Regions from separate parts of the Pseudomonas sp. IT-P74 genome, predicted to be linked through region 3. Evidence: predicted binding sites of a transcription regulator. Region 3 holds the regulator's gene; each other region holds the start of a gene.
What was found. The regulator sigma-54, encoded in region 3, starts transcription at its own class of promoters, with help from an activator protein. The targets are predictions, from matches to a motif close to ANTGGCATNNANNTTGCTNT.
Positions count from the first base shown of each region.

Region 1 (2,249 bases), on a different contig from region 3:
GAAGCCGTTCAGGGCCTTACCGTGCTTGATGATGCCGCCGATGAAGTACAGGGCAGTGTCGGACAGGCCGGCATAGCCTTCGCCAGCGAAGGTGTTCTTGCCATCTTTCCAGATGGACATGTGTACGTGCATACCCGAGCCGTTGTCGCCGTACAGAGGCTTAGGCATGAAGGTCGCGGTGCGACCGTAGGCATCGGCTACGTTGTGCACGACGTACTTCAGGGTTTGGGTTTCGTCGGCTTTCTTCACCAGGGTGTTGAACTTGACGCCGATTTCGTTCTGGCCGGCAGTTGCCACTTCGTGGTGGTGAACTTCGACGGTCAGGCCCATTTCTTCCAGTGCGTTGCACATGGAGGTACGGATTTCGTGGTCGTGGTCGAACGGCGGAACCGGGAAGTAGCCGCCTTTGACGCCTGGACGGTGGCCTTTGTTGCCGCCTTCGATGTCCTGGTCGGACATCCACGAACCTTGTTCAGAGTAGATCTTGAACATGGAACCGGAAATGTCGGACTTGAACTTCACCTGGTCGAAGATGAAGAACTCTGGCTCTGGACCGGCGTATACGGTGTCGCCGATAGCGGTGGCTTTCAGGTGCTCTTCGGCGCGCTTGGCGATCGCACGTGGGTCGCGGTCGTAGCCTTGCATGCTCGAAGGTTCGATGATGTCGCAGACCAGGATCAGGGTCGGCTCTTCGGTGAACGGATCCAGGACGGCGGTGGAGTCGTCCGGCATCAGGATCATGTCGGAGGCTTCGATGCCTTTCCAGCCAGCGATGGAGGAACCGTCGAACATTTTGCCGACTTCGAAGAAGTCATCATCCAGCGCATCGCGAGCCGGCATGGTCACGTGGTGCTGAGTGCCTTTGGTGTCCGTGAAGCGCAGATCAATCCACTTGACGTCATGATCTTTGATGAGTTGAACCGACTTCGACATAGTGTCCTCCGGGTGGCTTCGGGCTAGTAATGGATGCCCTTAAATGTGGGTGATGCCGGCGCGAATACTCTGCCAAGGCAACCTGCCTCACAAGGGAGCAAATTGCATGCCAGTGCCCCAGCATGGGTTTTTTGCCCCAAAAACACGCTTGCGAAGGCATATTGCGCTTTAAAGCAGAAAATCTCGCCCTGTAATGTGGCGTCAGATTCAATAAATGACCTGTTTTGGTGCGCGCAAAACCTTCTGCACATTAACTGGTTAAACCTTGAGCAATTTCCGCTATAATCCGCGCCCCCCTTTTTCGGCAGGCCATGCGCGCGCTGTTTCCATGAAATTAATCGTAAAAGTCTTCCCCGAGATCACCATCAAGAGTCGACCTGTCCGGACGAAATTTATCCGCCAGTTGGCCAAAAACATCCGCGCCGTGCTCCGCGATCTGGACCCGGCCGTGGTGGTGAACGGCGTGTGGGACAATCTCGAGCTGGAAACCCGCGTTACCGACCCGAAAGCCTTGAAAGAGATGGGTGAGCGTCTGACCTGCATGCCGGGCATCGCGCACTTTCTGCAGATCGACGAGTACCCGCTGGGCGACTTCGACGACATCACCGAAAAGTGCAGGCAGCACTACGGCGATGCGCTGGCCGGCAAGATCTTTTCGGTGCGTTGCAAACGCGCCGGCAAGCACCCGTTCAGCTCGATCGATATCGAAAAATATGTCGGCAGCAAGCTGCGACGTGAGTGCGGCGCCGCCGGGATCGACCTGAAAAAGCCTGAAGTCGAAGTCCGGATCGAAGTTCGCGACCAACGGTTGTTCGTGATCCACAGCCAGCACAACGGCATCGGCGGATATCCGCTGGGCGCCCTGGAGCAGACTCTGGTGCTGATGTCCGGTGGCTTCGACTCCACCGTGGCGGCCTACCAGATCATGCGCCGCGGGCTGATGGCGCATTTCTGCTTCTTCAATCTGGGCGGACGTGCCCACGAGCTGGGCGTCATGGAAGTCGCGCATTTCATCTGGAAGAAGTACGGCAGCTCCCAACGCGTGCTATTTGTCAGTGTGCCGTTCGAAGAAGTGCTGGGCGAAATCCTCGGCAAAGTCGATAACAGTCATATGGGCGTAGTATTGAAGCGTATGATGTTGCGCGCTTCGTCCCAAATTGCCGATCGACTGCACATCGACGCACTGGTCACCGGTGAGGCGATCTCCCAGGTGTCGAGCCAGACGCTGCCGAACCTGTCAGTGATCGACTGTGTGACCGACAAGCTTGTCCTGCGCCCACTGATCGTCGCGCACAAGCAGGACATCATCGACACGG
Region 1 is NZ_CATKQD010000004.1:24,212-26,460, forward strand. It holds gene glnA (type I glutamate--ammonia ligase) at 1-933, opposite strand, end outside; gene thiI (tRNA uracil 4-sulfurtransferase ThiI) at 1,262-2,249, shown strand, end outside.
Region 1: glnA (type I glutamate--ammonia ligase) is a predicted target of sigma-54. The motif match lies at 1,028-1,047, and genes of this name have one in related genera.

Region 2 (2,249 bases), on a different contig from region 3:
GCCGCCAGGCTCATCAAGGCCCGGCTTCTTCCTGTCGCCGCCGAACTGGATCTGAACGATCTGGAAGGGCGGACCACTGATGCATGCGTCAAAGATCTCAAGTCCCAGAACAGCATACAAATCCTCGGCATTACTCCAATCTGAACGACACCTGTCGCATTCACATCCAGCCCTTGGCAGGGGCTCTATCTTGAGGCTACTCTGCAAGCGAGATCAGCGAATGAATCGCTAAGGTCTGGTCTTGTCAGCTCCATGCTTGTTTCCCGCCGGCACATCGGTTGCCGTCGCTCGCGCTGTTCGGTTGCGGGTGAGGGAGTACGGAAAGTCTATCCATCGGTTTGAGGAGGACGTTTCATGAGCACAGCCTATCAAGAAGACATCAGCAGCAGCGTGCTGCGCCGCATGAAAGAAGGCGGTTTTGACTTTTCACGGTTCCATCCCATCGAGTTCTACGCCATTTTCCCGGACGAGGAGCGGGCACGCAGGGCGGCAGGTCATTTTCACCGTGGTGAATCCCTGGATGCGCAAGTCAGTGTGCGCGACGATGGCGCCTGGGCGCTGGAGTTGTGCAAGGTCATGTATGCCACCTACGACGACATCGGCGACTTCGAACAGGGTTTCGAAGCAGTGGTCGAGCCTCTGGGCGGCGTCATCGAAGGCTGGGGTGTGAAACAGGAGGTACGAGGGCGACTCGCATAACCTTATGAACAGTGACAACCGGCAATGACGGCTGACCTTCGGGTTGGCCGTTTTCGTTTTCGCCGACAGGACATTGACCACGACCCCGTAGGAGCTGCGGTGCGGCGATCCGACTTGCCAGCGAAGGCGTCCCCGAAGAGCGACGCATGACTCATGGGCCCCTTCGCCAGCAAGCTGGCTCCTACAGACTATGCTGGTGATAGGCGATCACAGCGCCTTGCAATGAAGCGGGGGCGATCAGGTTGGGGCATTTGTCGCACAGGATTGGTGCGGTGCGTGCGTCTTGATTATCCAACTGATTGAAATCTAAGCGTTTATGCCGATGGCACGGGCCTTGCGAAGGTCTGGACGTCCGAGTGACAAGGAGTACGGCATGATCCGCACCTATTTTGACGAGATGTACGATGCCGGCGGCCAGGTCCGCCCGCATTATCGGGAGTTTGCCCGTTGGCTGGCCGAGACGCCTGACGAGCTTCTGGCACAACGGCGACGCGAGGCCGATCTGTTGTTTCATCGCGCCGGGATTACTTTCACGCTCTACGGGGACGAGCAGGGCACAGAGCGCCTGATTCCCTTCGACACCATTCCCCGCAGCATCCCCGCCAGCGAATGGCGGATTGTCGAGCGCGGCTGCATCCAGCGGGTCAAGGCGTTGAACATGTTCCTCGCCGACCTCTACCACGAGCAGCGCATCATCAAGGCCGGTATCATTCCGGCCGAGCAGGTGCTGGCCAACGAGCAGTACCAGTTGGCGATGCAAGGGCTGGATCTGCACCGCGATATCTATTCGCACATCTCCGGCGTCGACCTGGTGCGCGACGGCGACGGCACCTACTACGTGCTCGAAGACAATCTGCGAACTCCGAGTGGCGTCAGCTACATGCTCGAAGACCGCAAGATGATGATGCGCTTGTTCCCCGAGCTGTTCGCGGCGCAACGCATCGCCCCCATCGACCACTACCCGAACCTGCTGCTCGACACCCTGAAAAGCTCAAGCCCGATCGATAACCCGAGCGTGGTGGTGCTGACGCCGGGGCGCTTCAACAGTGCGTTCTTCGAGCATGCGTTCCTGGCGCGGGAAATGGGCGTGGAGCTGGTGGAGGGCGCGGACCTGTTCGTGCGTGACGACAAGGTCTACATGCGCACCACCGACGGGCCGAAAGCGGTCGACGTGATTTATCGTCGCCTCGACGACGCGTTCCTCGATCCCCTGGCCTTCAACCCGGAATCGATGCTCGGTGTGCCGGGGCTGCTGTCGTCCTACCGTTCCGGCAACGTGGTGCTGGCCAATGCCATCGGCACGGGGGTGGCGGACGACAAGTCGGTGTACCCGTTCGTTACCGACATGATCCGTTTCTACCTCGATGAAGAACCGATCCTGAAGAACGTTCCTACGTGGCAGTGCCGTAATCCGTCTGAGCTTTCCCACGTGCTGGCCAATCTGCCGGAACTGGTGGTCAAGGAAACCCAAGGCTCCGGCGGGTACGGAATGCTGGTGGGGCCGGCGGCGACGGCGGCGGAAATCGAAGCCTTCCGCGCGCGGATCATCG
Region 2 is NZ_CATKQD010000005.1:265-2,513, forward strand. It holds gene ACM6J5_RS04625 (hypothetical protein) at 1-144, shown strand, start outside; gene ACM6J5_RS04630 (ribonuclease E inhibitor RraB) at 355-699, shown strand; gene ACM6J5_RS04635 (circularly permuted type 2 ATP-grasp protein) at 1,073-2,249, shown strand, end outside.
Region 2: ACM6J5_RS04635 (circularly permuted type 2 ATP-grasp protein) is a predicted target of sigma-54. The motif match lies at 1,021-1,040, and genes of this name have one in related genera.

Region 3 (2,249 bases):
CGGTCATCGTGACCTGCACATTAGTGATCTTGTCGAAATGTCGCTCCAATCGTTCGAGTTTTTCGCCGATGTAGGTGCGAAGAGGTTCGGTCACTTCCAGTTGGTGTCCACTGATGTTGACTTGCATACAGCTTCTCCTTCGTTGCCAGTGCATAAAGCGGTAGATCAGATGATCTACCACTGGAACGCTGTGGCGTGGCTCTACATCAACCGCTTGCGTTCGCTCGAAGGCGCGATCCCGAGGGATTCGCGGTACTTGGCGACGGTGCGGCGAGCCACCTGAATGCCTTGTGCCTCCAGTAAACCAGCGATCTTGCTGTCACTCAACGGCTTTTTCTGATTTTCCGCTGCAACCAGTTTTTTGATGATCGCCCGGATCGCCGTGGACGAGCATTCGCCGCCTTCGGAGGTGCTTACGTGACTGGAGAAAAAGTACTTCAGTTCATAAATGCCCCGGGGGGTGTGCATGAACTTCTGGGTGGTCACCCGTGAAATCGTCGATTCATGCATGCCGACCGCTTCGGCGATGTCATGCAGGACCAGCGGCTTCATGGCTTCGTCGCCATATTCGAGGAACCCGCGCTGATGCTCGACGATCTGGGTGGCAACCTTCATCAGGGTTTCATTGCGGCTTTGCAGGCTCTTGATGAACCAGCGGGCCTCCTGCAACTGATTGCGCATGAAGGTGTTGTCGGCACTGGTGTCGGCGCGGCGCACGAAACCGGCGTATTGGGCATTGACCCGCAGCCGTGGCACCGACTCCTGATTGAGCTCCACCAGCCAGCGCTCGTTGTCCTTGCGCACGATGACGTCAGGAACGACATACTCGGCTTCGGTGGACTCGATCTGCGAGCCCGGGCGCGGGTTGAGGCTCTGGACCAGTTCGATGACCTGGCGCAGTTCGTCTTCCTTGAGCTTCATGCGACGCATCAACTGGCTGTAGTCGCGGCTGCCAAGCAGGTCGATGTAATCGGTGACCAGGCGCTTGGCCTCGGCCAGCCAAGGGGTCTTGGCAGGCAGCTGGCGCAATTGCAGCAGCAGGCATTCGCCCAGGTTGCGGGCGCCGATGCCGGCAGGCTCGAATTGCTGGATGCGGTGCAGGACGGCTTCGATTTCGTCCAGTTCGATGTCCAGTTCCGGGTCGAAGGCTTCGAGGATCTCCTCGAGGGTTTCGTCCAGGTAACCTTGATTGTTGATGCAGTCGATCAGGGTCACGGCGATCAGGCGATCGGTGTCGGACATCGGGGCCAGGTTCAGTTGCCACAGCAAGTGGCTCTGCAGGCTTTCGCCGGCCGATGTGCGGGTGGTGAAGTCCCACTCGTCATCGTCGTTGCTGGGCAGGCTGCTGGCGCTGGTCTGGTAAACGTCTTCCCAGGCAGTATCGACGGGAAGTTCGTTGGGAATGCGTTCGTTCCAGTCGCCTTCCTCAAGGTTATCAACCGTAGGGGCGCTTTCCTGGTAGGAAGGTTCCTGAATATCCGTGTTGGGCTTTTGTTCGGCGTTGTCGGCCAAGGGGTCGGAGTTGTCGAAGTCGTCGCCTTCTTCCTGGCGTTCGAGCATCGGATTGGACTCCAGGGCCTCCTGGATTTCCTGTTGCAGGTCCAGGGTCGACAATTGGAGCAGGCGGATGGCCTGTTGCAGCTGCGGTGTCATCGTCAGCTGCTGGCCCATTCTCAAGACTAGCGATGGTTTCATGGCAGGGGCTTAACACCTTATTCGCCGGCGCACATGCGCCATCCACTACAGGGCGCCGGGGCGCCAAACTTAAGCAAATTATATGCCTGAAACTGAAGGATTTGCCTAGAGCGCTGTAACAATAAAAAACTATAAAGTTGTGTTGCTGCGCTGCCCTTGTCGGGGGCTGACCACGCTTGTCGGCACGAGGCGCTGGTGAGTGGGCCGGTCAGGTGCCCGGGCGACTGCCTGGGCACAGCTCAGCGCTTACAGGCGGAACTCATGGCCCAGATACACTTCCTTGACCAGATCGTTGGCCAGGATGGTCTCTGCGTCGCCTTCGGCGATCAGTTGGCCGTCATTGACGATATAGGCGGTTTCACAGATATCCAGGGTTTCACGAACGTTGTGGTCCGTGATCAGCACGCCAATGCCTTTGGCCTTGAGGTGGTGAATGATCTGCTTGATGTCGCCGACCGAAATCGGGTCCACGCCGGCGAAGGGTTCGTCGAGGAGGATGAATTTCGGGTTGGTGGCCAGGGCGCGGGCGATTTCCACGCGACGGCGCTCACCAC
Region 3 is NZ_CATKQD010000093.1:148,175-150,423, reverse strand. It holds gene hpf (ribosome hibernation-promoting factor, HPF/YfiA family) at 1-127, opposite strand, end outside; gene ACM6J5_RS28435 (RNA polymerase factor sigma-54) at 202-1,695, opposite strand; gene lptB (LPS export ABC transporter ATP-binding protein) at 1,942-2,249, opposite strand, start outside.